Regions from separate parts of the Vibrio chaetopteri genome, predicted to be linked through region 4. Evidence: predicted binding sites of a transcription regulator. Region 4 holds the regulator's gene; each other region holds the start of a gene.

Region 1 (8,131 bases), on a different replicon from region 4:
GGAGCTGACTAAGCTGCGCTACGAACAGACGTGACGTAAACACCGTTTCCCCGTCATCACAGAAGATTTCAATACTTGAGTTATCGACAAACACTCTGACTCGACTCTGAGTACTCAGGCGCTTAGCAAAACGCACTGTGCCAAACTCAGCAGCGTGTACCTCTGTCACATCGGTTCGATCCAGAATCCACTCTTCTTTATTGCCCGAGAACACCATTTTGTCACCGTTATCATTGGCAAGTTCAATGCAGAAGTTGCTTTCAACGGATAGCTCTAGCTCAAATGCAGCACTACTCAATGTGTTGCTCGTCGTTAACGGTTGAGTGGTGTGTCTTAGTGCTTTAAGCTCTTCTAGCGGTTGCTGAATCAGTTTATTACCGCGAATCGTCACTTCTCTTGGCAGCGTGAGCATGTGAGCCCAATAGTTTTTATCGGTTGGGTATTCACTTTTAGAATTGCCAAGCCAGCCAATAAGAATTCGCCTGCCTTTCGGGTCTAAGTAGGTTTGAGGGGCATAGAAATCAAACCCCTTATCCAGTTCAAAGTAGCCTTGGTTTTCAAACACACGCTTCTCGGTATCGATAGGTTTGCCCACGATATAGACCACAGAAAAGACGTTCTTTAAGTCGTACTTACTCTCAGACGTCACGCCTTGAGGCGAGAAGATAAACACTCCCCTATCATCTTGCTCATAATAATTTGGACATTCCCACATGAAACCAAAGTTATCGAGGCCAATATCGACATTACCCAGATATTGATAGCTATCGAGAGAGGAACCGCCATAGATTGCCAGTTTTCCCTCATTCTGATGGCTTTCAGCACCAATCAACATATAGTAGTCATCACCACGCCTTAGTGTGACAGGGTCACGCATGTTATGAGTGTAGTGCTCGGAGTTGAAATCGACCACTACCCCTTTTTTCTCGACTTTGCCTTCTTTATCCATGACCGCCAGTATCTGCGTCGGATGACCAGAATCTGGCTCGGGCACATAGTGCGCAGTGTAAAGCAGGTTCAATTGCTCATTTTCAACCACTGCGATTCCAGTATGACAACCGTGTTGATCGTAGTCTTGGTCTGGATAAAGCGCGACACCTCGGTCAGTAAAATGCACAAAATCTTTGGTCGTCACGTGATACCAGTGCTTCAAACCATGCACAGGACCAAGTGGGAACCACTGATAAAAGATATGGTGCTCACCGTTGAAATAACACAGACCATTTGGGTCATTCACCAACCCATGCTTTGGCGCAATGTGATAGCTTGGATAATAAGGATCCTGTTTGGTGAGCTTCGCAATATGCTGCAAATACTCATCCGAAACTTCGTCTAGCCTAACCATACGGTTTTGACGGTTCGAAAAATCCATAACGACTCTCTTTAAAACTCAAAATAAAAAATCCCCTCATGTGACTCGCTCATCCATGAGGGGATAAAATCAATGTGTTAGTTTGTTTCTTTGTAGAACAGTTTGGTCATTGCGAAGGCAACCAAGGCTGCAACTAGCATAACAACAACATACATGCCTAGACCGCCGCCCAAGTAAAGCAACATACCTGGAAGCATAGTGGCACCTGTACCTGCAGAGCCAATACCTGCAATCGCACCGATACAGCCACCAATCGCACCACCCACACAGCCGTACAAGAAAGGCTTAACGCGAGGTAGAGTTACCGCAAACATCGCAGGTTCAGTGATACCAAACAGTGCTGGCAGCGCCGCGCCAAACATGCCTGACTTTTTGACCTTGCTGGTTTGCATGGTCATCACTGCCATCGCCGCGCCAAATTGGCCAGCAATCGCCGCCGTACCGAGCGGGTTGATGTAGTCGAAACCTGTCTCAGTCACCATCGCGATCGTAATTGGAACAATCGTATGGTGCATGCCTGTCACAGCCATAAACTGAATGGCGCCGCCGTAGATGAGACCACCTATGCCGTATGGGATTTGCAGGAAGTAAACAACAATATCAGTAATGAACTTCTCAATACCTAATAGCAACGGACCAACAAAAACCAATCCAGCAATCAATGACACGAGAAGCGTGATAAATGGGGTAAGGATCAGATCCAATACCTCTGGCACATATTTACGAGACGTCTTTTCCACCATAGCGGCGAACCAGCCCATAAATACGGCAGGTAGAATGGAGCTTTGCAGGCCTGTCACCGCAATTTCGAAGCCCATAAATGGAATCATTAGCGCTTCCGCGTTACCAAAGGCGACATCCCACTTATTGGCAAGCTGCGGTGCCACCAGCATCAATCCGAGCACGATACCCAATACCGGGTTGCCACCAAACACGCGCATCGCTGACCAAGTGACCAAAACAGGGATAAAGATAAAGGCGGTGTCGGTCAATACCTGAGAAAGTGTCGTCAGCTGCGGAGACAGCTCAACGCCAAAACCACTGACGATCAGTCCGCGCAGTCCCATGAGCAATCCCGTTGCAACGAGTGCAGGGATAATCGCAACGAAGATGTCTGAGAAAGTTCGAGTAACGCGCTGAAACGTGCTACCCGATGCTTCCTTCTTAGGTGCTGCACTTGTGTCTACTTCACCATTGCCAGTGAGCTCAGCAAACACTTTACCCACAAAGCCGGTACCTAGAATGACCTGATGTTGGCCATTCTTAAAGAAGTAACCGTGAACTCCCTCTGTTTCGCCTAGCTTTTCAGCGTTAACTTTTGAGTCGTCCTTGGTGACGACGCGAAGACGCGTTGCGCAGTGCGTCAACTGTTCGATGTTGCCTTCACCACCGAGCAAGTCCATAACTTGCGATGCGACAACTTTAGCATTTCTTGCCATGGTTCCGTTCTCTCCTAAGAGCACAAAATAGTAACCTGTATTCAACGTGTATTAATGTAATACAGGTAAAATACAGGATAAACCTTTTTGTTGTATTGAACGTGAGAAACGTGCTTGTCATCACAATCAATAATAGATAGAGGGCATATAAAAAAACCACCTTATCAAAAGGTGGTTTTATTGATCTTGGTAGAAACTAGAGCCTCGCTACTATCTCAAAGTCATAGACACTCGACTTATAATAGACAATGGAGTACTCATACGGCTCAGTCTCACTGCGATAGTTAATCGATTCGTTGATCAAGATCGGCTCAAGCGCTTCAACTGATAACTTATCTTGTACGAACTCACTCGGCAATGACGGCTTGATCTTTTGATGCGTTTTTACCATCTCGATGCCTTGCTCTTTTAAATAAGCAAACTTAGATCCAGACAACACCTCTTTATTGAGGTCAGGCAGCAGTGCAACCGGAATGTAGAAATCTTCATAAGACACGACATCACCATTGACCACACGCAAACGGCCGCATCGATACAATTCAGAACCCGGATCAACCAGCAGTTTTTCGGCCAACGCTTCATCGGCCACTGTCTTTTCAAAATGGATAACTTGGTTGCTCGCTTCTAAGCCTGCACCTTGCAGCTCTTGTGCGAAGCCCGCCATGCCCAAAAAGTCATGTTTGAGTTTTTGAACCGCAACATAAGTCCCCTTCCCTTTTTCAGAAACGGTATAACCAATATCGGCCAACTGACCAAGTGCTTTGCGCACAGTCACACGGCTCACCCCCAAACTGTCTACTAACTGACTCTCAGAGGGCAACTTGGAACCTTGTGGGTATAGCCCATCATCAATACGTTGTTTGAGCGTATCGGCGATCTGTATATAGAGAGGTTGTAGTGATTTCGAGTCCATGTGGCGCTAGCGTCTCCGATTATGAATGTGAGCAGGGATGCTCATCTTGCTTTTATAGTCCTTATTAGACAGCGTCTTTTGCAAACAATCAAACGTCTTCACCGCCAACTGTTGGCAATCTTGCTCGATAGAGTCGATTTGCAGTGGCAAACAATCGAGCACGGAATAGTTATCAAAGGTAGCTATGCGCATCGGTTGCTGGGCGGCATCTGCCATTAGGTTGTGCTCATTTAGATACCTGAGCACCCCCTCTAATAGTGAGTAGGATCCAGTAAATAGTGCAGCAGGGAGCCGACCGAGATTCTCAACACAGCTTTGCATCATCTCATAACCACTTTGAGGCTGATAATCTTGGTTAAAGACAAGTTCAGGTTGCAGCGACTGTCCCCCCTCTTGAACAGCATCGACGAAGCCTTGATAACGCTCTCGGCTAGGAGATAAAGAGAGTTGTCCGCCGATAAACGCACATTCAGACACATCTTTTACCAGTGCAGATACAATAGTTTTCGTGGAATCATACGCATCCGTCGTTATCTCACTATAGCGCTCGGACTCCACCTCTCGGTCAAAAAACACTACTGGAATATCTTTGATATGACTTTGATAATAGTCATCGCTATCTAAGCATGAGGCCACCATCATGCCATCAACTTGGCGTTCAATAAGGTTCGCCACCGCTTTTTGCTCTTGCAAGGGATCGTCATCGGTAGAAGCAATCAGCAACTGATAACCCGCGGTTAAGCACAACTGTTCCAATGCTTTCGCAATCGTAGCAAAACCCATATTGGTAAGATCTGGAATCACCAAGCCAAAGGTTTGAGTCTTTTTCGACTTGAGCGCTCTGGCATAAACACTGGGCGAATAGTTATGCTCCTCAACGACACGCAGCACGCGTGCCACCGTCTCTTTATTAATGCGGTGTTTTTCTGCATGTCCATTCAGCACAAAACTGACGGTCGATTTAGAGACCGCAGCTAATTGTGCGATATCGGCCAATTTTAGCTTTTTGCTCATCGCGTTCTACTTATGCTTCCTGCTTGTTGCGTCTTATATAGAGAAGATCTTCACTGCGGATCGTGATCGTGCTTCAGATCACAATTTTTAGCGCCGCTATCATAGTGTCTATTAAAACACATTTTCTTTGCTAAATCGATTTAGTAAACTCAAAACAAATCGATTAGTACAGGAAATTTGTTATGAGTAAGGTTTGGGTAACTGGCGATGCCGTTGTAGATTTGATTCCTGATACGGACACGACGTATCTAAAATGTCCCGGCGGCGCTCCTGCAAACGTCGCTGTTGCGATCGCTCGACTCGGTGGTGAGACCGGCTTTTTTGGTCGTGTTGGCCAAGATCCACTTGGTCGCTTCATGAAGCAAACACTTGGTGCAGAAAAAGTGAATACTGACTTTATGCTATTGGATGATGCCCAGCGCACGTCAACGGTTATCGTTGATCTTGATGAATCAGGCGAGCGCAGCTTCACCTTTATGGTTAAGCCAAGTGCCGATCAATTTATGCAAGTAAGCGACATTCCTGAGTTTAGCGCAGGCGAGTGGCTGCACGTTTGCTCTATCGCTCTTGCTAATGAGCCAAGCCGCAGCGCGACGCTGGAAGCGATGAAACGCATTAAACAAGCTGGCGGCTTTGTCAGTTTCGACCCAAATCTTCGCGACGAAGTGTGGGGTGACCAAAGCCTCATCAAGCCTGTGTGCCAGCAAGCCATTGCTCTGGCCGATGTGGTTAAGTTCTCAGACGATGAACTGATGCTCCTAACTGAAACCGACAACCTTGACGCCGGTATCGCAGCGCTCGGTGAATACAACAATACACTTGTGCTCATTACTCAAGGCGCAAAAGGCGCATTGGTTATTCGCGACAATGAGCAACAACTCATTGCGGGCACACCAGTCAAACCCGTTGATACCACAGGCGCAGGCGATGCGTTCGTTGGCGGCCTACTGACTCGCTTATCTAAAACAGCAGATTGGATCAATGATGAAACAATCGTAGATGCGGTTCGCTGGGCAAACGGCTGCGGCGCTTTGGCGACAACACAAAAAGGCGCAATGACCGCGCTACCAAGTGAGCAAGCCCTTATCGATTACATCAAGTAATCTTGTGCCCCTTGCTGCGGTAAGGGGCGACTTCTTCCCTGTTATACCTCGCCTTTTTTTCTCAAGCGTTATCGTCACGATAAACAACCTAAATTGAAGCACACTGTCTATTTCTTTATAAAGCGCCCTCCCAGTTTCTAACAACGATGGTGCATCATGCAAACACTGATCGACAACCTGACCCAACATGGCTATTTCGTTTGGGATGACTTTCTCTCAACCGAGCAGGTTTCAGCTCTCAAAGAGTGCTTACCTGAAGAGTGGAACAAAGCGCGTATTGGTCGTAATGATGATGTGGCGCGTGAAAGTACCATTCGCAGTGACAAGATCTGTTGGCTTTCACCCGATCTTGGCGATCCGGTAGGGCAATTTCTTAGCAAGATGGAAATCATTCGCCAAACTGCAAACCAACACTTTTTCTTGGGGCTATTTGAATATGAAGCGCACTTCGCCAAATATGAGAAAGGCGATTTCTATCAAAAGCATCTTGATTGCTTCCGTGGCAACGAGAACCGCCGCCTGACGACCGTGTTTTACATGAATGATGAGTGGACAGACGAAGACGGCGGCGACTTAGTGGTTTACGATCTTGATGACAATGAAATCACTCGCATCAAGCCTAAGTCCGGCCGTTTGTTTGTGTTCTTCTCAGAAATGTTCCCTCACGAAGTTCTGCCTACACAACGCGAGCGCTTTAGTATCGCTGGTTGGTTTCGAATTAATGGCGTGAAAGACAACGTTCTTGATATCGCTCGTTAAGCCTCCTCCTACTCTATCCATCTAACACACTAGCAAGTTCTTTATCAAGAATTTGCTAGAAGTGTCCGCTAGCGGATACTCTTCTCCCTCCCCATCTCTTACACTCTCTCACATCAACAAGAAACACCCGCTATTAGCCTCTATAATTTTTTTAGACGACATCAAAAAGGGGCAGCGATGACAAAGACAGTCTGCAGTAAACAAATTCGATGGACGACCTCCTTATCAAGTGAGCTATTGAGTGACCTTGAGTTCATCGCTGAGCGCACAATGCTGTCTAATCAGAGCATTGCTGGCGCAAGCTTGATTAATAAAGGCGTTAACTTTGTTGAAAAAGGGACACTGGCGATTTGCATTCAAACGCCAAACTTGAAAACAGCAAACTGTTTACTGGTGGGTGAAGGAGGTTGGTTTGGCAACTATATTGATGATGCTCATTCCTTGTCCTCATTTATCATGATTGAGATCGAACCTTGCAGCATCGTTCATTTTAGCAATCAAAAACTGACGCCAATTACTCGCAAGAACAATGAGATTTTCAAATGGTTCTACTCACTCACATTCGAATCTCGAGAAAAATGGCTACAAAGCCAAATAGTCAACAATGCCAATATTACTGAACGGATCGTCTATCAGTTGATTGAAATCTTAGCTCATATTAGTAGTAAAAGCATGCCTATGGAAATAGCAATTTCCCAACAACAATTAAGTGATATGACAGGTATTGCAAGACAAAGAGTTAATGAAGTGATGAAAGAGCTAGAAAGAAACCAAATGGTTTCACTGCACCGCGCTAAAATTATTATTAACTCAATTGAAAAACTAGCTCGTTATTTAGACGATATGGATCTCAGCATTCGAGATCCACGAAATATTATTTAATACCTAGTACCATCGGCCTTTTGGCCGCGTTTACCACCAAACAATCAGGGTCTCCTGAGGACTCACTTTATCTGAAGGTTACTATGCCATTTATCTACGCTATAGCAGTTAATACCGATACAAAAGACGATGTAAACAAAAAGCTCCGGGTCAATGGCCTTGAGGGTGAAGTCGTCGTAGATAACGGTGGCAATGTTTATATTTGCCCACAAATAAGCACAACTAAGTGGATGTATTATCCAAAATCAGAACAGCGAAATCATCGTAAAGATACACGCTGGGACTCGATTTTAGAAACAACATTACTGTTCATGGAAAAGCACTACATTATCTCAGTGGATGATAGGCACCCTACATGGTTAGATATCGACAGTCTATTCCGCTGTCCGAAGATGGAATTATATATTGAAAGCTTAGATTTAATATCTAGCCGTCATAGCTACCACAATTAATCGAGATTTTACTATGAAATTATTCAACTACATTCCACACTCATTATTTATCTTTGCCCTTGGTTCACTTTATGGCTGCGGCAATTCGACACCTCAAATTAATGAGCCTGAGATCATGACAACCTCATCCATGAAAATTCGTACATTCGATCTCATTCAGAATCACTCCGGCTTCGCAATTCATGATGTTGTTGCTC
Region 2 (8,131 bases), 1.7 Mb from region 4:
GGCATTGTATCAAAGTTAACCAGCCATTGCAGCATAGATAAAAGCGGACTCATTAGTCCGCCTTATAAAAAGATAATTATGCTTTAGCACGCTCTTCAAGCATTGCTACTGCTGGAAGTACTTTACCTTCAACAAACTCAAGGAAAGCACCGCCGCCTGTAGAGATGTAAGAAACGTCAGCTTTGATACCGAACTTGTCGATAGCTGCTAGCGTGTCACCACCACCTGCTACAGAGAAACCTTCAGATTCAGCGATCGCTTTAGAAATGCCTTCTGTACCCGCTTCGAAGTTCTTGAATTCGAATACGCCAACAGGGCCATTCCATAGGATAGTTTTAGCATCTTTTAGGATTTTCGCTAGTTCAGCTGTTGAGTCTGGACCTAGGTCGAAGATCATGTCGTCGTCTTGAACTTCAGATACGTGCTTGATTTCAGCCTCTGCGTTCTCGTCGAATGCTTTTGCACATGCAACGTCAGTAGCAACTGGAATTGCACACTCGTCCATTAGCTTCTTAGCTGTGTCTACTAGGTCTGCTTCGTATAGAGACTTACCTACGTTGTGACCAGCAGCTGCGATGAACGTGTTCGCGATACCACCGCCAACAACAAGTTGGTCAGCGATTTTAGATAGAGACTCAAGAACCGTTAGCTTAGTAGAAACTTTAGAACCACCAACGATAGCCACCATTGGACGAGCTGGTTTGTCCATTGCTTGACCTAGTGCGTCTAGTTCGTTAGCTAATAGAGGACCTGCACACGCAACTGGCGCGTTCATGCCAACGCCGTGAGTAGACGCTTGTGCACGGTGAGCAGTACCGAATGCATCCATTACGAAGATGTCACATAGTGCTGCGTACTTCTTAGATAGCTCTTCTTCGTTCTTTTTCTCGCCTTTGTTGAAGCGAACGTTTTCAAGAACAACAAGCTCACCCGTGTTTAGCTCAAGACCGTCTAGGTAATCTTTAGCAAGCTTAACTTCACACTCAAGTGCGTCGTTTAGGTAGTTAACAACAGGTTGTAGAGAGAACTCTTCTGCGTACTCGCCTTCAGTAGGACGACCTAGGTGAGACGTAACCATCACTTTAGCACCAGCTTCTAGACAGTGCTTGATGGTTGGTAGAGACGCAAGGATACGAGCGTCAGATGTTACTTTACCGTCTTTAACAGGTACGTTCAGATCAGCACGGATAAATACGCGTTTACCTGCTAGATCCAGGTCAGTCATCTTGATTACAGACATGTTTAGTCCTCTCAACTAAAAAATAAATAAAGTTTTTGAAACCCGGCTTCTTGCCAAGTTTTAGAATTCATCAACTGGTTACTTATATTGGGCTCATGAATATTAATTTCAACCTTCAAAATTAATATTTTCCCCAAGAGCGCCCTTGATACTACTGAGACGCTTGCATTGCTAACGCGGTGTCTAACATGCGGTTAGCAAAGCCCCACTCGTTGTCACACCACACCAACATTTTGACCAGACGACCATCACTCACTCGAGTCTGTGTCCCATCAACAATGGCGCTGTGTGGGTCGTGGTTAAAGTCCACGGAAACCAGCGGTGCTTCAGTATAGTCAACAATGCCGTCTAATGTACACCGAGAAGCATTAATAATGACTTGATTTACGTCATTAACTTTCACATTCGTATTTATAGTTACACTAAGATCCATAGCGGTGACATTAATTGTTGGCACTCTTACAGAAATTGCTTCAAATTTGTTAGAAAATTTCGGAAAGATGCGTTCGATGCCTTTGTGAAGTTTGGTATCCACAGGAATGATGGATAGACTGGCAGAGCGTGTACGGCGTAGATCACCATGATACGCGTCGATAACCTGTTGATCATTCATTGAAGAGTGAATGCTAGTAATGGTGCCAGAGTCGATACCAAAGGCTTCATCTAACGCTTGGATAACCGGTACGATACAGTTTGTGGTACAAGAGCCATTCGAGACAATGTTATGATCTTTGGTAAGAGTATGATGGTTAACACCGTAAATAATGGTGTTATCAAGATCATTGCTGCCAGGGTGAGAAAACAACACTTTCTTAGCACCAGCTTCGATGTGCTTCATGCCATCAGCGCGACTACCGAACACGCCAGTACAATCTAGAACAATATCGACTTCTAGATTCTTCCAAGGCAGTAAACTAATGTCTTCTAAGTGCAAAATACGAATGGTGTCGAACTGACCATCTTTGTGAGTCAGATACAGATGCTCTTGGTCATGGGTGACTTTTTTATCAAAACGACCATGACTGGTATCGTATTGAAGCAAATGAGCCATCGCTTCTGGCTGCGCAAGTTCGTTTACGGCGACGACTTTGATTTGGTCGTTCTTCTCGCTTTCGTATAGCGCTCTGAGTACATTCCGTCCAATGCGTCCAAAACCATTGATTGCCACTCTTAGCATCGCATTACGCCTTTTTTGTTCACGTGATAAGGGCTTGCATGGTAACCGATCGACCGACATTTCGCATTACGTGATTAGCAATTTGATTGCGCTATTTATCACCAATAGTTGCGATGCATATCTCTTATGCGCTCACTTTTTCTTTCAATAGCCCTGTTACACTTAAATGAGAGTCATGATCTTGTGTCTTTTAACCACACAGTTTTTAACGCACAGGAGGTGTTCTCTATGACAAGCTCAACTTACTGCCAAGCTTGCAACAAACCCACCAGTCACAAAGAGATGCTGGTACGCAAGCCAAGCAGTTACGATACCGAGCCATCCTTAATGGGCAAGATTAAGCTGTTTGCGCATACGTTTATTAATGGCGGCCATTACTACGATATGGATCGCTACATAACCTGCCAAGACTGTGGCAAACGTACACTTGAAAACAAAGGCAAAGAGTTTGAATAGCCACAAAAAAACCGAGCACTAGGCTCGGTTTTTCATTTCAAGATGAAGGTGCTTATGCAAGCAGCCCTTTTGCCGTGTTCACAACGTTTTCCGTTGTGAAACCAAACATCTTGAATAGCTCGCCTGCTGGTGCAGACTCACCGAATGTCGTCATACCGATGATCTTGCCACCGAAGCCAACATACTTGTACCAGTAATCCGCAATACCCGCTTCAACCGCGATACGCTTAGTCACTGCCGCTGGAAGAACCGCTTCACGGTATGCTTCATCTTGCGCGTCAAATACGTCAGTTGAAGGAAGAGACACAACGCGTACTTTCTTGCCTTCAGCCGTTAGCTCAGCGTAAGCGTTTGTTGCTAGTTCAACTTCAGAACCGGTTGCGATAAGGATCAGCTCAGGCGTGCCTTCACAATCTTTCAGGATGTAACCACCTTTAGCAACGTTTGCTAGCTGCTCTGCGTCACGCTCTTGCTGCGTTAGGTTTTGACGAGAGAAGATTAGCGACGTAGGGCCGTCTTTACGCTCAATCGCGTATTTCCAAGCGACTGCAGACTCAACCTGGTCACATGGGCGCCATGTGCTCATGTTTGGCGTTACGCGTAGTGATGCGATTTGCTCAACCGGCTGGTGCGTTGGACCGTCTTCACCCAGACCGATAGAGTCGTGCGTGTAAACTTGGATGTTTTGCACTTTCATCAGTGCAGCCATGCGCATTGCGTTACGAGCGTATTCCATGAACATTAGGAATGTTGCACCGTACGGTACGAAACCACCGTGCAGAGCAATACCATTGATGATCGCCGTCATACCGAATTCACGTACACCGTAGTGGATGTAGTTGCCAGACGCATCGTCAGCCGTTAGAGACTGAGAACCAGACCACATGGTCAGGTTTGATGGTGCTAGGTCAGCAGAGCCGCCCATGAATTCTGGAAGCATCTTACCAAACGCTTCTAGCGCGTTTTGAGACGCTTTGCGTGATGCAATGTTTGCTGGATTCGCTTGAAGGTCAGCGATGATCTTGCTTGTAGCTTGTTCCCATTCAGCAGGAAGCTCACCGTTCACACGACGCTTAAACTCAGCCGCAAGTTCTGGGTAAGCCGCTTCATAAGCTGCTAGCTTCTCGTTCCAAGCTGCTTCTTTAGCCGTGCCTGCTTCGTTTGCATCCCACTCAGCTTTGATATCAGCTGGGATTTCGAATGGACCGTGCTCCCAACCTAGGAATTCGCGTGCTGCTGCAATTTCGTCGTGACCTAGAGGTGCACCGTGACAGTCGTGAGAGCCCGCTTTGTTTGGCGAACCAAAACCGATGATAGTTTTAGTACAGATAAGTGTTGGACGTGGATCCGCTTTTGCCGCCTCGATCGCTGCATTGATCGCGTCAGCATCGTGACCGTCTACCGCTGGGATTACGTGCCAGCCGTATGCTTCAAAGCGCTTAGGCGTGTCATCAGAGAACCAACCTTCCACTTCGCCATCGATAGAGATGCCGTTGTCATCCCAGAAAGCGATCAGCTTGCCTAGACCTAACGTACCCGCTAGCGAACACGCTTCGTGAGAGATACCTTCCATCAGACAGCCATCACCCATGAAGACATAAGTGAAGTGGTCAACGATGTCGTGACCTTCTTTGTTGAATTGCGCTGCAAGGGATTTCTCAGCCAGTGCCATACCAACCGCGTTAGTGATGCCTTGACCTAGTGGGCCAGTCGTCGTCTCGATACCTGGTGCATAGCCGTACTCTGGGTGACCTGGCGTTTTCGAGTGCAGTTGACGGAAGTTTTTAAGATCGTCAATTGATAGCTCGTAGCCGCTTAGGTGAAGCAAAGAGTAAATCAGCATTGAGCCGTGGCCGTTTGATAGTACGAAACGGTCGCGGTCAGCCCACTCTGGGTTTGACGGGTTGTGATTTAGGTGAGAACGCCAAAGAACTTCAGCGATATCTGCCATACCCATTGGTGCACCTGGGTGACCTGAGTTAGCTTGTTGAACACCATCCATGCTTAGCGCGCGGATTGCATTAGCGAGTTGTTTACGAGAAGACATGTCTGCTCCTGAGTGCATTAAGCGAATTCCAAGTTTTTCATAGACTGATTGAATAATCAGCGGCCGCTATTGTCGCAAAGCCATATAGTCTCTGCAAACGATTTACCGTCATTTTTTGGCATTATCGCCGAATAATGTCGCCGGAATGTGGCGATTCACATACAAAACAGGCAAACGTTTGGCTATATGTTAAAAGCAAAAATCGCTTGCTAATCGAACATTGATGACTAGAATAGACGTCTAGATGTAGATACACCTACTATATATCATTGAATTTATTACAAGTGAGTGATTAGACACTCGCTTAAAAACAGTAATTGGAGCTCTCATGGCTAAGCACCTGTTTACTTCTGAGTCAGTATCAGAAGGCCATCCAGATAAAATCGCAGACCAAATTTCTGATGCGGTTCTTGATGCAATCCTAGAACAAGATCCAAAAGCACGTGTTGCTTGTGAAACTTACGTTAAGACTGGCATGGTGATGGTGGGTGGTGAGATCACTACTTCAGCATGGGTAGACATCGAAGAGCTAACGCGTGAAACCGTTCGCGAAATCGGCTATGTTCACTCTGACATGGGTTTTGACGCGGATTCTTGTGCTGTTCTGAACACCATCGGTAAGCAGTCTCCAGATATCAACCAAGGCGTTGATAAAGCAGATCCTAAAGAACAAGGCGCGGGCGACCAAGGTATCATGTTCGGTTACGCAACGAACGAAACTGACATCCTAATGCCAGCACCGATTACTTACTCTCACCTTCTTGTTCAAAAGCAAGCGGAAGTGCGTAAGAACGGCACTCTACCTTGGCTACGTCCAGACGCTAAGTCTCAGGTAACGTTCCAATACGACCAAGGTAAGATCGTTGGTATCGATGCGGTTGTTCTTTCTACTCAGCACTGCGATACCATCTCTACCCCTGATCTGCGTGAAGCGGTTATGGAAGAGATCATCAAGCCAGTACTACCATCAGAGTGGATCAACAAAGAAACGAACTTCTTCATCAACCCAACCGGTCGCTTCGTAATCGGCGGTCCTATGGGTGACTGTGGTCTAACAGGTCGTAAGATCATCGTTGATACCTACGGCGGCGCGGCTCGTCACGGTGGCGGTGCATTCTCTGGTAAAGATCCATCAAAAGTTGACCGCTCTGCAGCATACGCAGCACGTTATGTAGCGAAGAACATCGTAGCGGCTGGCATGGCTGACCGTTGTGAAATCCAACTGTCTTACGCAATCGGTGTTGCGGATCCAACGTCTATCATGGTTGAGACATTTGGTACTGAAAAAGTCTCTCACGACATCATCGTAGAAGCCGTTCGTCAAAACTTCGACCTACGTCCATACGGTCTGCAAGAGATGCTAAACCTGCTTCAGCCTATCTACAAGAAGACTGCAGCATACGGTCACTTCGGTCGCGAAGAGTTCCCTTGGGAAGCGACAGACAAAGCAGCGATCCTGCGTGAGTTTACTGGTCTGTAATTACTCTTAACCTGAGTTTTTTACTCCAAAAAAGCCCTCAAAATTTTTTTGAGGGCTTTTTTATTTTTTAATCCTGTCTTTTCAAATACTTTGTTACAAAAATGTTAATTCACTATCTTGTAGCTTGTATTTAATACCCTTCTGAAAATTGTGTTTTCCTCTAACACGGTCAATAGTTAGACAAAAGTGCCCTTGCGAATAGACCGCTTTGAGAGTTTGTTCGTATGCAAAATAGAGCGCTTAAGAAGGGAAGACGCTAACAACGGAAAATGGCTGGATTTTGCAAAGGTAAATGCAAGTCTATTGCCCGACGTATCCATGATGATTAGCGCCATGCCCTGATAAAACGAAGGCCAGTTTGTCAATCAGGGAGGACATATGCCTCGAACCGTTAATTCTGATGACTTCCAGAAGAAACATGAAGTCAGGGATCAAGATTACGCTAAAACCATTCCATCTAACCAGCTCAGTGTGTCTGCACCATTTCATTGGTTAGCACTTGGGCTACATGACCTTATTCGCATGCCGATCATCAGCGCTTTTTATGGGCTCTGTTTTACTGCCGCTGCCGTCGCTATCGTGCTTCTGGTGCAATGGCAAGGCACGCACCTAGTGATCATGCCAAGCTTGGTTGTGTACATGTTGATTGGTCCGTTTCTCGCTTTAGGTCTCTATGATGCAGCATGGGAAAGAGAGAAAGGTCATAAACCAAGTCTATTCCACTCTATGAAAGCCATTGGGCGCAACTCCACCTCGCAATGGGCGTTTGCGGTACTCTTGGCCGTCGCCATGATCTTTTGGATGCGCATAGCGGCTCTGCTGCACGCACTCTACCCCTCTGTACAAGGTGCACCACTCTCTGAATTTGCTCCATTCTTGATTACCGGTAGCGTAGTTGGTGCGGTGATTGCGGCTATCATCTTCTCCATCTCAGCATTCTCTATCCCACTTATGATGGAGCGCCGTGTCGACATTATGACCGCTGTGTTCACCAGTTTTAATGCCGTCAAATCTAACGTACCAGCCATGATTGTTTGGGCTCTGATTATCTGCGGCGGGATCTTGATTGGTTTTGCCACATATGGCATAGGAATGATCGTGACAATGCCGATCCTTGGTTACGGCACATGGCACGCCTATCACGAGACCATCAAAAAGAAACACCACGCGTAACACGTTGGCATACTCAGCCAACCTCAGTAGAATGGCGCCCTGTTTGGGCGCTTTTTTATTGTAGGTTATACCCCGTGGATGCTTCGCTTTCTGAGCAACTTCATTATCAAGCCATTAAGACTCTGTCTCGCTGCACTGAGCAAGCTCGCCAGTACTTTGAGCGTGATTTCCCAGTCCCAGCCCTTAACTATAAGTTGCGTGGCAAGGCGGCGGGTAAAGCCTACCTACAATCGTGGGAAGTACGCCTCAATCCCGTTCTGTTTGTCGAAAACCAGCAAGACTTTATTGAAGAGGTCATCCCACACGAAGTCGCCCACTTGATCACTCATGCACTATTTGGACGGGTGCGCCCACACGGCAAAGAGTGGCAAATGGTCATGAGTCAGGTATTTGGTATCGCCCCAAAAACCACACACTCTTTGAATGTGAGTTCAGTACAAGGGCGAACTTTCGAGTATCGCTGCCAATGTGACACCTTTGCCGTCACGGTTCGTCGTCACAATAAGGTAATGCGCCAACAAGCCAGTTATCGCTGTCGTAAGTGCGGGGATACTATCG
Region 3 (8,131 bases), 1.5 Mb from region 4:
TAGAGCGCCCATGAGATAGCACCGAATACACTCAGTAGCGTGCCAAGCACCATTGCTGAGGTGATTAACAAAAGGGATTTTGCCAGCGACGCTCGTTGATAAAAGCTGATACCAATAGCGCCGAGTAAGGCGACGAGAGAGAGCAAGATGTCCATGATGGTTCCTTTATCTAGGTACTTATTGTTGTTTTGGGTCAGTTTGCGGTGGCACTGACTCTTATCTGTACGTTGAAGGTAAGAGGTCGTACCAGTAATAATTGTAATTAAAATATTGCACAGATGTAAAATCTGTCAAGTAATTGCTCTAGTTGATTGCAAAATAAGCGGCCTAGGCAGCACTTTGTCTGCCAAAGGTCAATTTGAGCAACAATAATGATGAAATTGGTGCCGTGGTCATATGCCATCTATCGACAGAGTTGACGGTTTATAGGTAAACTCAGAATCAACAGCCATCGCATAGGTATGGCGAAAAAACAAAGAGAACAACACTATGTACCAAGACTTGATTAGAAATGAGCTAACTGAAGCTGCTGAAGTACTGAATAAATTCTTAAGTGACGACCACAACATTGCTCAGATTGAAGCAGCTGCGAAGATGATCGCTGATTCTTTTAAGCAAGAGGGTAAAGTGCTGTCTTGTGGTAATGGTGGTTCGCACTGTGATGCCATGCACTTTGCTGAAGAGTTGACGGGTCGCTATCGTGAAAACCGTCCGGGTTACGCTGGTATTGCGATTTCTGATCCTAGCCACCTTTCTTGTGTGAGTAACGATTTCGGATACGACTTTGTCTTTTCTCGTTACGTAGAAGCAGTAGGTCGCCGTGGTGACGTGCTGTTTGGTCTATCAACGTCTGGTAACTCTGGTAATATTCTTAAGGCGATAGATGCGGCGAAAGCAAAAGGTATGAAAACCATTGCTTTAACGGGTAAAGATGGCGGTAAAATGGCGGGTCTGGCGGATATTGAAATTCGCGTACCACACTTTGGTTACGCTGACCGCATTCAAGAAGTCCATATTAAAATCATCCACATCATCATCCAGCTGGTTGAAAAAGAGATGGAATAGCCGCTTGCTATTGTGATGACAACTAGGAATCAAAAGAGTAGGGAACTCAATGTGTGAATTGCTTGGCATGAGCGCCAATGTGCCAACAGATATTTGTTTTAGCTTTACCGGTCTAATTCAACGGGGCGGTAATACTGGCCCTCACAAAGATGGTTGGGGGATCACCTTCTATGAAGGGAAAGGTTTTCGCACCTTTAAAGATCCGCAGCCAAGCTGCGATTCGAAGATAGCTGAGCTGGTACAAAGCTATCCGATTAAAAGTCGATCTGTGGTGAGTCATATCCGACAAGCCAACCGTGGCCAAGTGAATTTGGAAAACACCCACCCGTTTACTCGAGAGTTGTGGGGGCGTTATTGGACCTTTGCTCACAACGGTCAGTTAACGGATTACCAGAAACTTAATACGGGGCATTTTCGACCCGTGGGTGAAACGGACAGCGAGCTCTCGTTTTGTTGGTTGCTTCAAAAGCTAGAACTGCGCTTTCCAGAGCCACCGCAAGATATGGAGGCAATGTTCGCCTACGTAGCAGAATGTTGCGACGAGCTAAGGGAGCTTGGTGTCTATAACATGCTGCTGAGTGATGGTGAATACGTCATGACTTATTGCACCAATCACCTTTATTGGATTACGCGAAAAGCACCGTTTGGTAAAGCAACTTTATTGGATGAAGATGTCACGATTAACTTTCAAGAAGAGACGACCCCGAATGATGTTGTTTCGGTCGTGGCAACTCAGCCGTTAACAGGTAATGAAACGTGGCATCGAATGAAGCCAGGAGAATATAACCTGTTCCACTTTGGTGAGCGTGTTGGTGGTAATGTGGATAAGCTTGTAGACGTAGAATTTGCAGAAGCTAAGCCCAAAAGCCAAGCACCTATAGAGCCGTTGTAGTTCGTACAGCTATGCCGTTCTTAAAACGTGGTTAGAAAAATGAAAAAGCGAGTGATGAACATCACTCGCTTTTTTTGATTGGTTTATACAGCCGTATCGTGGTTTAGCTATTTGTCTGCATAGCCTTGTGGCCCAAGAGCGACACCATCTAATAGGGCTCTACTTCCATCCATGACCAAGCGATCTTCGACAAACCATTTCACTACCAATGGGTAAATCTTATGCTCTTGGCTTTGAACTCGTTGCTCTAGTGTTTCAACCGTATCGTCATCGAACACAGGGACCTTCGCCTGCAGAACAATCGGCCCACCATCCAGCTTTTCTGTAACGAAGTGGATACTGGTGCCGTGGTGTTCATCGCAGTTATCGATCGCACGTTGATGCGTATTCAAACCTGGATACTTAGGCAATAATGATGGGTGAATGTTAATCATTCGACCCATATAGTGACGAACAAACTCACCACTAAGAATACGCATATAGCCCGCTAGTACTAATAGATCAGGATTGTGCACATCGATTCGACGCATCAATTCAGCATCAAATGCTTCTCGTGTTTCGCTTAGCTTAGGGTCGAGAAATTCCGCCTCGGCGCCAGCATTACGCGCACGTTCCAGTGCAAATGCCGATTCTTTGTTAGAAAAAACAGCACGCACTTTCGCATTCGAGATAGTCGACTCACAGGCATCAATAATGGCCTGTAAGTTGGTTCCATTACCTGAAACTAAAACAACGATATTCTTCATGAAATTAATTGATCTCTACTTGCTCTTCACCAGCTTCTGCAGTTGCGATCTCACCAATAACCCATGCGTTCTCGCCTTCTGCTTTTAGAAGTTCAACCGCTGCATCTGCTTGTGCTTTAGGAAGAGCAACAACAAGACCTACACCACAGTTGAAAGTGCGGTACATTTCGAACGTATCAACGTTGCCTTTCTCTTGTAGCCAGTTGAAGATAGCAGGCCATTCCCAGCTAGTACCGTCGATAACAGCTTTAGTGCCTTCTGGCAGTACGCGTGGGATGTTTTCCCAGAAACCGCCGCCAGTAATGTGAGAAATGGCATGGATATCGTGTTCAGCGATCATCTTAAGAGCTGATTTGATATAAATTTTAGTTGGCTCTAGTAGGTGCTCACCGATAGTGCGCTCACCTAGTTTCTCGTTTTTATCTGCGCCAGATACTTCTAGGATCTTACGGATAAGCGAGTAGCCATTTGAGTGTGGGCCGCTTGAACCCACGGCAATAAGTGCATCACCAGCAGCGACTTTTGTACCGTCGATGACGTCTTCTTTTTCAACGACACCTACACAGAAACCTGCAACGTCGTAGTCTTCACCTTCATACATGCCTGGCATTTCTGCAGTTTCACCACCAATGAGTGAACAGCCTGCTTGGATACAGCCTTCGGCAATACCGGATACCACGTCAGCTGCAGTATCAACGTCAAGCTTGCCCGTTGCATAGTAGTCGAGGAAGAATAGCGGCTCAGCACCTTGAACAATCAGGTCGTTCACACACATAGCAACCAGGTCGATACCGATGGTGTCGTGCTTGTTCATGTCTAGGGCTAGGCGCAGTTTAGTACCTACACCGTCAGTACCAGATACCAATACCGGGTGTTTGTATTTTGTTGGCAACTCACATAAAGCACCAAATCCACCGATGCCTCCCATTACTTCAGGGCGACGAGTGCGCTTAACCGCGCCTTTAATACGGTCAACTAATGCGTTACCTGCATCAATATCTACACCAGCGTCTTTATAGCTTAGGGAAGTGTTGTTTCCGCTCACGGGACAGTCCTCGATAAATAAATGGATGTGAAAGCGGCGCTATTCTAACAGGGGTTTATCCAAAAAGGAAAACGTTTGCGTAAGAAAATACAAACTATTTCCTCGAAGCATCAATCTGTGTATTTACAGTCTGTTGTGACATTTTATTGCGTACAAATACCACTTTGCCCACATTGCTAACTGAAATAGTTAAAGAAACCATGTATAATTTGCAGGTTTTGTGAAATTTTGCCGGAGTTGGAAATGAAAGTTGTTGAAGTTAAACACCCCCTAGTAAAACACAAGCTTGGTTTGATGCGTGAAGGGGACATTAGCACCAAGCGTTTCCGCGAGCTTGCGACGGAAGTGGGTAGCTTGTTAACGTACGAAGCGACAGCAGACTTTGAAACTGAGAAAGTAACGATTGAAGGTTGGAACGGCCCAGTTGAAGTTGACCAAATCAAAGGCAAGAAAGTGACCGTAGTGCCAATCCTGCGTGCAGGCCTTGGTATGATGGACGGCGTTCTTGAGCACATGCCTAGCGCACGTATTAGTGTGGTTGGTATCTATCGTGATGAAGAAACACTTGAGCCAGTGCCATACTTTAACAAGCTAGCATCAAACATTGACGAGCGTATCGCTCTTGTTGTTGACCCAATGCTAGCAACGGGTGGTTCAATGATCGCGACTATCGACCTTCTAAAAGAGAAAGGCTGTAAGCACATTAAAGTTCTAGTATTGGTTGCTGCACCAGAAGGTATCGAAGCACTAGAAAAAGCACATCCTGATGTTGAGCTATACACAGCCGCTATCGATGAATGCCTAAACGACAAGGGCTACATCGTACCTGGTCTAGGTGATGCGGGTGACAAGATCTTCGGTACGCTATAAGTTCCGACTTTCTGCTTGTAAATAGGAAATAGTAAAAAGGCTGACAACTGGTCAGCCTTTTTTGTATCAGTAGGAATTAGTCTTCCATTTGAGCGTTATCGACAACCTTGTTCTCACCAAGATCGTGAGGCAGGATCTGGTTGAGGATAATCGCAACAATACCACACAGACTCACGCCTTGAAGGCTGAAGTCACCAATACCAAATGCCATACCACCGATACCAAATACCAAGGTAATCGCAACGATCACTAGGTTGCGTGATTTATGCAGATCCACATTGTTTTTGATTAGTGTATTCAGACCAACAGTTGCGATAGAACCGAATAGCAAAATCATGATGCCGCCCATCACTGGAACAGGAATGGTTTGTAGAATCGCACCAAGCTTACCAACTAGTGCAAGCACGATAGCGGTGACAGCAGCCCATGTCATGATTACCGGGTTAAATGCTTTAGTCAGCATTACAGCACCTGTTACTTCACTGTAAGTCGTATTTGGCGGCGCACCGACCAAAGATGCTGCAATCGTAGCCACGCCGTCACCTGCAATTGTGCGGTGAAGACCTGGTTTCTTCAGGTAGTCTTTACCGGTTACGTTTGAAATAGCTAGCATATCACCCACGTGTTCAACCGCTGGAGCGATGGCAACTGGCAGCATGAACAAAATCGCGTTGATGTTAAATTCTGGCGCAGTGAAGTTAGGTAGCGATAGCCAAGATGCTTCAACAACAGGAGTGAAATCAACCACACCATAGAAGAGGCTCGTTACGTAACCTGCCAAAATACCACTTACGATAGGTAAAAGTTTAAGGAAGCCTTTTGCGAACACGCTGACACCAACGGTCACAATAAGAGAGATTGCAGAGATCCACAGTGCTGCGTTGCCATCGATAAGCTGAACGGCACCATCACCTGTTTTACCAAGTGCCATGTTTACCGCGACAGGGGCAAGACCCAGACCGATAACCATGATTACAGGGCCAACAACGACTGGCGGTAGTAGCTTGTGAATGATTTCCACGCCTTTTACTTTGATTAGTGCCCCCATAAGGACATAGACGACCCCCGCAGCCATTAGGCCTCCCATGGTGGCACCGATACCCCAAGTCTGCACACCAAACATAATCGGCGCGATGAAAGCAAACGAAGAGGCAAGGAAGATTGGCACACTGCGGCGTGTTACTAATTGAAACAGTAAGGTGCCGACACCTGCACCAAATAGTGCTACGTTAGGATCGAGACCGGTTAAAAGGGGTACGAGTACCAAGGAGCCAAATGCGACAAACAGCATTTGCGAGCCTTGTAAGATCGTTTTCATAATGATTTTCCAAGCAAGTCAAAAAGAGTTAAGCAAAACGGATGGGATTCTAGCATCTTGTAATCGTTTACTTAATGATCTAGTTAAAGAGAACGCCGTTTTTGTAGCCTGAATCTCAATAGCTTGAGTGAGTTACTATTTGATCCATAGATGCGAGCCAGTAAATCCACTTATTGACCAAACCTTGAAGTAGTGAGCTTGCTCCAAAACGCATACTTGCTTATCATTTCCGCTTATCTGTTTGTAATTTAGGATGCTTATGCGTTATTTAGCTTGGTTGTTGGCCGCCGCGTGTGCTTTGCCAGCGTATGCGTTGACAAAAGTCGATATCTATTCGACGGAAGTAGTGGTGGATGCCCAGCAGCCGAATGCCGATGAATTGGCACGCCAAAAAGGCATGTTAGAGGTGTTGATTAAGGCCAGTGGCGATCTCAATGCAGCGTCCAACCCGGTTGTCAAAAAGGCATTAGGTAAGAGCTCTCAATACATTACTCAGCTTGGTTACACTCAAGTGGATGGTGAGCAGGCGATGCGCTTGAGCTTCAATAGCCAGCAAATCAATACGCTACTGACGCAAGCTGATTTACCGTCATGGCCTGTTGATCGTAAGAATGTCATGGTATGGCTGGTGGAAGACAGTGGCTATGACCGCACAATCGTTTGGGAGCATAGTAACTCACAAGCCGCTAGCCAGCTGAAAAAAGAAGCGAATCGCCGCGGGTTGCCAATTACGTTCCCAATTGGTGACTTTGACGATATCACAGGGATCCAAACCACGGATCTTTGGGGTGGGTTTGTCGACCCTATTGCCGAGGCAACGGCGCGCTACCCGGTTGATGCTATTGCGGTGATTCGTCTGCAAGGCAATAATCTTCGCTACACCCTGTACGACCAAACGCCAGACAAATTAGGTAGAAATACACTAGCGCCAGTGACGGGTTCAACATCCGGTGAACTGGCTATGGCTAGCGCTATTGATGAGATTAGCGATTACTATGCCTCTCAAAATGCAGCGACGACGCTTGGAGAGAGTGCAGGCATGGTTACCGTGTCTTTCTCACGCATGAGTAGTGCAGATGCCTTTTTCACACTTGAGCGTGCTCTTGGCCGCTTAGCCTCAACAGCTAAAGTCGATGTAGCTGAAGTGAGTGGTGATGTTGTGACAATGCGTGTGTCTCTGCTTGGCTCACTAGAAGCGTTTGAAGAAGAAGTACTGAAATTGGGTTTGGTGAAAAAACTTGAGCAAGCACCAGTCGAGGTTCCAGTGCAAGCGCCCGTTCAAGACAGCGAAGTGCTAGCAACGGAAGAGGCAAACGCATCAGAACAAGGTTTGGCAGTTGAACAGAGTGAGAGTGCGGTAGCGCCAGTCGATACAGTGACCGAAGAATTTGTGACTGAAGGTGTGACCGAGGTGGGAAAGCCGGCGCAGCCTGAACTTAGCTTTGAGTGGCTGTATTAAACGGTAACAATAACTTTCGTTATCCCATTGAAAAAGGAGGCATGATGCCTAATGCTTGTAAGTTAAGAAGCTAACACCTTTTAGAAGGCCTAGTCGCATAGCGACTGGGCCTTCTTTTTACCGCTCTTGGATAGCTCCTATCTCGCCTTTCTGGCAACGTAAAACTCTCAGCCATATCTAGGATATAGTTCATCACCTCCGGGATTCTTCCAGGTGCGACGGCAGGAAGGAGTTGTAACTGTCCTATTAAGAACAACGAAGCTTGTTTAAAGCCTATCTGGTAAGGCATTACCTTGTTTTGGTCGTAGGCCATTTGGCACATTAAGAACCGAAGTAAGTTATAGGCCAACAGCATCCCCCACAGTTCTTGTTCTATTAGTTCGGGCTTTTTGCTTCTTAGAGTCAGGTTGTTTTGAAGCATATATTGTTTCATCTCTCGATAACCCAACTCTATCTCCCATCGATGTCCATAAAGCTCTGAGATGTCTTTTCCTGGGTAGCGCAAGGGGTCAGTCATCGAGGTTAACAACCGTACCTCCTTACCCTTAATAGTCTTAGTTATCAATCGAGCTTCCAGTGTTTCTGGTGCATCGTGCCACTTTTCCTAGCTTGAGGGGATAGCTTTAATTCGACCAACTCTTGCCCACGCCCTAACTTGCGAAGCATTGTGTATTGAGCTCCTTTACGCATTGGAATAAGCCAATGCCTCTCTACCCTGTTGTCTGCCAACGGTGCA
Region 4 (8,131 bases):
TAATAAGGCCAAAAAACAAGCAAAATAAGGCCTCTCAAACGAATTGTATACAAGATTCAACGTTTGAATGATCGGTGTAGTAATCGACATTGTCATCCGTTAAAAACGACGCTAGATACCCCCCAATATATAACCTAAGTATCTAGCAACATGGAAAGCTGAAATAAAAACGGAGAAATCAATGGCTGGTGTTTTAGGAATGATCCTTGCTGGTGGCGAGGGTTCTCGCCTTCGTCCTCTTACGGAATCTCGCAGTAAGCCTGCAGTACCTTTTGGAGGCAGTTACCGTCTTATCGACTTTGCGCTCAATAATTTCATTAACGCGGACTTGATGAGAATTTATGTTCTTACCCAATTTAAATCCCAATCTCTCTATCAACACATGCGTAAAGGCTGGAATCTGACGGGGATTACCGACAGATTTATTGACCCAATCCCAGCGCAAATGCGTGACGGAAAGCGCTGGTACGAAGGGACTGCCGACGCTATCTACCAAAACGTTCGATTCATTGAACTGGCTAACCCTGAGCATGTCTGCATCTTCGGCTCTGATCATATCTATAAAATGGATATTCGTCAGATGTTGGACTTCCACAAACGTACCGAAGCTAAGCTGACCGTTTCTGCTCTGCGTATGCCACTCGCCGAGGCCTCTGAGTTTGGCGTTATCGAAGTGGACGAAAATGGCAAAATGATCGGCTTTGAAGAGAAACCAGAGAACCCTAAATCGATACCAGGTCACCCTGACATGGCGCTTGTGTCTATGGGTAACTACATTTTCGAAGCAGAGAGTTTGTGTAATGAGCTTCGCATTGATGCGGAGAATGAAAACTCAAGTCATGACTTCGGTAAAGACATCATTCCTAAGATGTTCCCTGAAGGCAGTGTTTATGTGTATGATTTCTCTACGAATAAAATTAGTGGTGAGAAGGATACTACTTATTGGCGCGATGTAGGTACCATCGACTCTTACTGGGCAGCTCACATGGATCTACTCCACGAAGACCCGGAGTTCTCGCTTTATAACCGTAAGTGGCCTCTACATACTTATTACCCGCCTTTGCCACCTGCGACGTTTGTCGATGCTGAGCACCAAAAAATCAAAGTGACGGACAGCTTAATTGCTGGTGGTAGTTACGTTCGTGGTTCTTCTATCTACAAATCGGTACTGGGTTTTAGAAGTAATATTGCTGCTGGTTCTGTAGTGAGTGAATCTGTTATTCTAGGTGACGTTAAGATTGGTGTGGGTTGTACAATCAAGCGCGCAATCATAGACAAAAATGTTGAAATTGCCCCTGGAACTGTGATCGGCGAGGATCTCGAGCTAGACGCGAAGCGTTTCCATGTGTCTCCAGGTGGCATTGTTGTCATCAAAAAAGGGACAAAAGTTGGATTCTAGAATGAGAAACATAGACGTATGGTTTCCAGTTTCAGAAGTTCAAGGGCTGATTAAAAGTGGAGGCTTGGCGGATGTCGCCAAGGCTCTGCCGAAAGCGCTTCAAGAACTTGGCAAGGAGGTAGCGATTACGCTACCTGGCTATCAGAAATTACCTAATAAGGATCAGTATGAGTTTGTGCTTGCCACTGAGCTGGAGCATTGGCCTCATACGCCTTATCAAGTTAAAAAAACCTATCTCGATGGGGTAGAAGTATACGTGATCGAGTGCGATCGCTATTTCGACCGCCCAGAGCTTTACGCTGAGCACAACCGAGCATACGCAGATAACGGCGAGCGCTTTGGTTTTTTCGCGGCTGCGAGTTTAGACGTTCTACCAAAGCTTGGTATCAAACCTGCAGTTGTGCATGCTAACGACTGGCATACAGCCCTCATCCCATTTCTGCTAAGAACGCGTTATGGCGAAGACACGCGCTTTGATGGTACGAAATCGGTACTGACGGTTCACAATGCCATCTTTAAAGGCATCTTTTCATACAGCCAGCTGGAAATCATTCCAGAGCTCCATCTCTCTGGAATGGAGTTTCTGCAATATGGTGAAGGTTGGGTGAGTACGCTGCGTGCGGGTATTGCCTTTGCGGACAAAATCAATGCGGTTAGCCCAAACTATGCCGCTGAGCTAGTGACGCCGCTAGGCTCTCATGGCCTTGTTGACGATTTTGTTCATCGCTCTAAAGATTTGCATGGCATAGTGAACGGGTGTGACTACTCTGAGTGGAACCCAAAACATGATGCGTTCTTGCCTGCCAACTACGGTGATGAGCTAGAAAGCATGTTGTCTGGGAAGCTCGCTTCTAAGACAGCACTTCAGCAAGAGTTAGGACTGCCTGAACGCAACGTTCCTATGGTGGGCATGGTATGCCGATTAACGCACCAAAAAGGTTTCCACTATATCTTGCCAATTTTGGACAAGTTCCTAAAGAATGATGTTCAGGTAGTGATTATCGGTACCGGTGAGCCACAAATCGCGTCTCATTTGAACGACCTTGCTGAAGAGTTTTCAGACAAGCTCAAGTTTGTTGAAGCTTATAGCAACCGCTTTGCTCACTTAGTTGAGGCTGCCTCGGATTTCTTCTTGATGCCTTCGGAGTTTGAAGCGTGCGGTCTTAATCAGATCTACAGTATGGCTTATGGCACTTTGCCTATCGTACGTAAGGTGGGCGGGCTTAAAGATACAGTGATTGATTTTGATGACGATCCAGTGAATGCAACGGGTTTTGGTTTTGATGAACCCTGCCATGATGCATTGCTGATTGTTCTGCAACGTGCACTGCTATTTTATCTGCAGCACCCTGAACAAATGCATGAAATGCAGCTACGTTCAATGCGTAAGGACTTTAGCTGGACTGAATCAGCGAAGGAATACATTAAGATGTATGACTTGGCACTCAGTCAGCAGTAAGCTCACTTTAAAAAAGCGGCAATCGCCGCTTTTTTTCATTTTTTAGCTACACTTATTAATCATTTTTACCAAATTCATCGATAGTTTTTGCCTGTCGTTAGGCGAATTATGGTAACTTACTTCCAATTGCATCAAGAATATTGAGTACTATGTCAGAGAGTTTGCTGTTTCATAAAACGTATCAACACCCTACCAGTAACGAGTGGGTGGTTTTTGTGCATGGCGCCGGCGGTAGTTCAAATATCTGGTTCAAACAAATCCGTGCTTATCGTGAACATTTCAATCTGTTGTTTATAGACCTTCGTGGCCACGGTAAGTCGAATCAGTTTCTAAAAGACATCATGTCCAATAAGTACACCTTTAAAGAGGTGACAATGGACATTGTGCGCGTATTGGATCATTTGAAAATTCAGTCAGCACATTTCGTTGGCATGTCTCTAGGAACTATCATCGTTCGCAATATTGCGGAGCTCGCGCACTCAAGAGTTCGCTCTATGGTGCTAGGTGGCGCTGTAACGCGTTTTAACACGCGTTCGCAGATCTTGGTGAAGATAGGCAACTGGAGTAAGCACATGATCCCTTACATGTGGTTATACAGCCTATTTGCTTACATTGTGATGCCACAGCCGGGTCAAAAAGAATCTCGTCACTTATTCGTACGTGAAGCGAAGAAGTTGTGTCAGAAAGAGTTTAAGCGCTGGTATCAACTGACAACAGAAGTGAATCCGCTTAACCGTTACTTCAAAGATCGAGAGTTGCCGATCCCAACTTTGTATTTGATGGGTGATAAAGATTATATGTTTATCAAGCCGGTCAAAGAGATGGTGGCTGAACACAAGTCCAGCCGACTTTTAGAGATTAAAGATTGTGGTCATGTGTGCAATGTTGAAAGGCCAGACGAGTTCAATAAGCACTCGATAGATTTCATCAAGTCAGTGGCATCTTAACTTGTTTTGGGGTTTGACAGTTCCAGCAAACCTCAAACTGTCCCTCATTGAGCTCATTACATGCAAAGCAATGCCAATCTGCGTGATTGGCATATTGGGTTTTTAACTGCCACTGCTTGATAATGGCTTTTGCCATCATTGATTGCTCAGTATCGAACAGCCAAACATAAGGCAGTGAGCTTTCGTCAAAAGGCACTTCACCTCTTAGCCCAAATACTCCCTCTCCGCGCACTTCGCAATGTATGCCCTCTGAAGCCAGTTGCTGCTGCACGATGTGAGTTTCTGGTGGGTTGTTGCCGATAAAAATCTTCATCTATTCTTGTACCTGCGGTGAGCGAGACAGTCGCGCCATGATCCATTTAGCGATGAGCGGGAACAAACCAAGTAGTGCAAAGGAAGCCAATACTGTCGGTGATACAATGCCAGACAGGCTATCAATGTTGGCAAGTTGCGTACCTGCGTTTAAGTACACGGCCGTACCAGGCAGCATACCAAGTTGACTCACCAAGTAGTATTTTGATGCGCGGATTGGCGTCAGACCCATCAATAGGTTAATCAAAAAGAACGGGAATACTGGGATGAGCCTAAGTGAGAACAGGTAAAAGGCACCGTCTTTTTCGACCCCTTTATTAATGGTATCGAGTTTAGAACCAAATTTACTCTGCACCCAGTCGCGAAGTAGGAATCGACTGCTCAAAAACGCCAATGTCGCGCCAATAGTGCTCGCGAAAGAAACCAGTAATAGACTTGTCCAAAAACCAAACAATGCAGCACCTAGCAAGGTAACCACTGCAGCGCCTGGAATCGAAAACGCAGTAATCGCGATGTAGGCAAAAAAGTAAGTGAGTGCCGCAGTAACAAAATTGGCATCGATGTACTCAGCCAGTGCGGCTTGCTGCGCTTTGGCGTTTTCGAGCGTAAGATGTTGACCAAAATTAACGCCTAAAAATACGATGATGGCAACCAGTACTAATCCAAGTATTAGCTTCTTGCTCATGACGATATCCTTTGTAATGTCTTAGTATTAGTGTAGTAGAAAGGGAGTGTGACCTTTTCCTTTCATCTAATACGAAAAAAATCAGCCATAAGGCTGATTTTTTATTGGGAAAACCAAGGGTTAGTTGATTAAGCTAGCAAGCTCTTCTCGTTTGGTTTGTGGTATCACAGACCAGTGAGTGCCGTTGATGGCGCCTTCTAGTGCCCATAGTAACTCGAGCCCAACTGAGCTAGAGTGGGTTCTTTGGATGGCTTTAAATGCCTCAACAGCGCCGTGCTGCTGTAGATCGCCCACAGATTCGATACCGGCTTTTTTAAGCATACGCTCAGTTGCCAGTCGTAAATTAGGAAGATCCTTTAATCGGTTTGGCTTCGCTTCAGACTGCTGCTCTTTTTCAGTTTTTGCAAACGCGAGCGCCTGTTTAGCATGAGTCAAGATAGCGTCTTGATCTTGCCAACAATCGTCTGGTAGTGCGAAGTACTTGGTTACCACGGGAAATCCACGCTTTTTATAAACGTATGGTTTGTAACCTAGCTTTTTAAAGGTGGAAATGGTCTGACGGTCAGTTCTGATATGTAATTTGTTATTCACTGCTAATGCAAACATCGTATCGTCTACGAAGATGCCAAATCCGCCGAACATGGATCGAGACTTTACTCTTCCAAGCTGAGCGAATAACTGCATTGAATCTTTTAGTATAGGATTATCCATGCTTATTCTTTTCTCGGTGTTATTGATTGTGTCACCAAAATCAGGTCCGAGAGTATAGCAAACGGGTGTCAGAGCTCTGTTAAGCCACTGCTATAACTGAGTCTTTGCCCTTGCCATCGGCAACCCCGCTACCTATCAATAAAAATTGGTTTAGGCCGGTGGCTTTGCGTCCCACCCTTTCAGATGGTTTGCCCTGTGCGTGACACATATAGCATATAGGAAAACTACGTAAGTTATTGATATGTGATCTTTGGAAATGTGATCTTAGTTCAAATAATGTTTGGTTGTTTGTGCCTCAAGGTGAATAAAAAATTGACAGCAGTAGGGGGGAATTTTGAATAGAGATCAAAAAGTGCCGAAATCGGCACTTTTGTCAGCGTTAGGTTAGGGCTTTGACAGAGTCACGTTCTACAATTTCTGGGTGCATTTCAAAAATGCGTTTTTCGTGACCTTTATCTTTGATTCGTTCTAGTAGAATCTCAAAGGCATTTTTACCAACACGTCGCTTCGGTTGGTGAACCGTTGTCAGCGGTGGCGAAAAGTATTCAGCCAGTTCAATATTGTCATAACCGATAACAGAGATATCTTCAGGTACGTTTACACCAAGCTGTTGAAGGCGACTCATAAGTCCAAATGCCATTGTGTCATTAAAACAGAACACGGCCGTTGGTCTCTCTTCCATTGCGGCGATGCGGTTAGCGGCGATTACCGCAGTATCACATTCAAAGTTACCTTCAAGAATACGATCTTCTTTCATCTCAATGCCGGCTTCCGCCAGTGCACGTTTATAGCCGATGATGCGTTCTTGGCATACCGCTTTTTCTAGGTGACCACTTAGACAGGCAATATCGGTATGACCTTTCTCAATCAAAAACTTAGTCGCTAGATAGCCACCTTCCTCTGAATTATCGATGATCTTATCGGCTTGAGAGCTCTCTGGACCCCAATCCATGATCACTTTTGGAATGTCTGCGTGACGGTCAAGCATCTCAAGAAGCTCTTCAGTCAAGTCGGAACACATCACCAAAATACCATCGACGCGTTTTTCTGCCAGCATGCGAATGTAGTCACGCTGCTTCTCGTAAACACCACCTGTGTTACACAAAATCAGTGTATAGCCTTGGCGATAGCAGTAACTTTCAACGCCATCGATAACTTCTGAGAAAAATAAGTTGGTCGATTGGGTGACCAACATACCAATGGTTTTAGTCGAATTGCACTTCAGGCTACGAGCAACAGCACTAGGCGCGTAGTTGAGTTCATCGACCGCCGCCATCACTTTTTCTTGCGTTGCTTCTGCAACAAAACGAGTTTTATTAATTACATGGGATACTGTGGTCGTGGAAACGCCAGCAAGTCGGGCGACATCTTTAATGGTTGCCATAGTGATATCCTATTAGTCGCGGCTTATTGAATTAGTGAGTAAACGTTTGTGCCGCTTTAATTTTAGTGGTTCCAGCGCTTTTGTGAATAAACGGATGTAAAAGCGGAAACCGGCAAGTGTATGCAAGCCTAGGCAGAATCAACAAATTGAGCTCAAAGCTCGATATTGCCACCTAAGTGGAGATGATTTTCTGTAATACCAATGGGCGATTGCATTTAAACGGCGAATTGTAGTCGCAGCTTAGTGAGCTGGCAATCATTTATCCCACAAATTTATAACTAAGGCGCAAAATTGACTCAGATGACTGAAAACCACGTTTGCGCCTTTAGTATGTGTCGCACCTATCAGTTGAAATCGGAGTTAGTCGTTTTCATCCGCAAGGTAGGTCAGGTCTAACAGACAGAAGGCGTGCAAGAGGCTTGCAGCAGCAGAGTAGAAGCCAAATTCATCAAACTGTTGGCACTTTTTAACAAACTGAGGCAACCAACTCATGAGATGAGTATTGATGAAGTCCGCTTGTTCGTGCAGTGCGTCGTTCTCCAGTTCGTTCGAACGGATGATAAGGTTACCTAGAAAATCGAGTTCGATGGCAAGGTGATCCGCTGGCTCATTGAGATCTTTATTTACTGCAATACCGTACTTGGCGAGTAGATCTGCCATTTCTTGCGCAGGTTGGTCGTTGAGTAGGCCAGAAGTACCAATGTACATTGAGGCATAAGGCAGTGCGCCATGCTTGTCGGTCTTTAAAAACAGATCACAAAAATCGGCAGAGAGCTCCAATTGAGCATCTTCACGTACTTGCAATCTATTGAGCGAATCAGTGAAGGTTTTGATTGGCTCCGACAGCGATGGGTTTTCACCAAGTCCGGTTAGAAACGAACGTATTTCTGGGCTGTGGTATTTGCTTAGCTCATCGTCGGTCAGCTCAGAAGCAAACAAGCTTGATAGCCACCAATAGATTTCCGCACGTTGCTCATTAAATGCTTTGATTTCTTGCATTTGTATTGTCTCCAAAAATGATACTTCTATTTTAGCTAATAAAGATGAATAGCAATAACGTGTTGTGTGAATAAATAAGTTAATTTATTAAAAAATATGAAAAATAGTGCTTTGTCAGATGTTTGTGCGATTTGGTTTTTGTTGCATATGCTATTCGACGGTTTTGGTTGTCTTGAATCAAAAAAAAGTAGGTTTGTGCTGTTCGATGCTGTAGTAGACTAGAATTGTGAATGGT

What was found. The regulator PurR, encoded in region 4, represses purine synthesis genes. The targets are predictions, from matches to a motif close to TNANGNAAACGTTTNCNTNA.
Region 1: PG915_RS20375 (2OG-Fe(II) oxygenase) is a predicted target of PurR. The motif match lies at 5,899-5,918, and genes of this name have one in related genera.
Region 2: metK (methionine adenosyltransferase) is a predicted target of PurR. The motif match lies at 5,087-5,106, and genes of this name have one in related genera.
Region 3: purM (phosphoribosylformylglycinamidine cyclo-ligase) is a predicted target of PurR. The motif match lies at 3,812-3,831, and genes of this name have one in related genera.

Annotation. Positions count from the first base shown of each region.
Region 1 covers NZ_CP115921.1:1,006,090-1,014,220, reverse strand. The annotation lists gene PG915_RS20400 (sucrose-6-phosphate hydrolase) at 1-1,372, opposite strand, end outside; gene PG915_RS20395 (PTS transporter subunit EIIC) at 1,450-2,811, opposite strand; gene PG915_RS20390 (GntR family transcriptional regulator) at 3,008-3,724, opposite strand; gene PG915_RS20385 (substrate-binding domain-containing protein) at 3,731-4,738, opposite strand; gene PG915_RS20380 (aminoimidazole riboside kinase) at 4,921-5,841, shown strand; gene PG915_RS20375 (2OG-Fe(II) oxygenase) at 5,998-6,600, shown strand; gene PG915_RS20370 (Crp/Fnr family transcriptional regulator) at 6,871-7,482, shown strand; gene PG915_RS20365 (hypothetical protein) at 7,566-7,934, shown strand; gene PG915_RS20360 (hypothetical protein) at 7,948-8,131, shown strand, end outside.
Region 2 covers NZ_CP115920.1:3,211,175-3,219,305, forward strand. The annotation lists gene PG915_RS14535 (phosphoglycerate kinase) at 77-1,240, opposite strand; gene epd (erythrose-4-phosphate dehydrogenase) at 1,392-2,417, opposite strand; gene PG915_RS14545 (hypothetical protein) at 2,637-2,873, shown strand; gene tkt (transketolase) at 2,926-4,938, opposite strand; gene metK (methionine adenosyltransferase) at 5,249-6,400, shown strand; gene PG915_RS14560 (DUF2189 domain-containing protein) at 6,779-7,573, shown strand; gene PG915_RS14565 (SprT family zinc-dependent metalloprotease) at 7,648-8,131, shown strand, end outside.
Region 3 covers NZ_CP115920.1:2,827,410-2,835,540, reverse strand. The annotation lists gene fadE (acyl-CoA dehydrogenase FadE) at 1-155, opposite strand, end outside; gene lpcA (D-sedoheptulose 7-phosphate isomerase) at 490-1,065, shown strand; gene PG915_RS12885 (class II glutamine amidotransferase) at 1,115-1,957, shown strand; gene purN (phosphoribosylglycinamide formyltransferase) at 2,065-2,703, opposite strand; gene purM (phosphoribosylformylglycinamidine cyclo-ligase) at 2,708-3,748, opposite strand; gene upp (uracil phosphoribosyltransferase) at 3,992-4,618, shown strand; gene PG915_RS12865 (uracil-xanthine permease family protein) at 4,695-5,936, opposite strand; gene PG915_RS12860 (DUF2066 domain-containing protein) at 6,196-7,395, shown strand; partial or broken gene PG915_RS12855 (IS4 family transposase) at 7,466-8,131, opposite strand, start outside.
Region 4 covers NZ_CP115920.1:1,367,456-1,375,586, forward strand. The annotation lists gene glgC (glucose-1-phosphate adenylyltransferase) at 182-1,399, shown strand; gene glgA (glycogen synthase GlgA) at 1,401-2,858, shown strand; gene PG915_RS06215 (alpha/beta fold hydrolase) at 3,008-3,805, shown strand; gene PG915_RS06220 (putative signal transducing protein) at 3,786-4,118, opposite strand; gene PG915_RS06225 (TVP38/TMEM64 family protein) at 4,119-4,802, opposite strand; gene PG915_RS06230 (TfoX/Sxy family DNA transformation protein) at 4,923-5,513, opposite strand; cyclic di-GMP riboswitch class I at 5,629-5,716, opposite strand; gene purR (HTH-type transcriptional repressor PurR) at 5,893-6,897, opposite strand; gene torD (molecular chaperone TorD) at 7,258-7,896, opposite strand.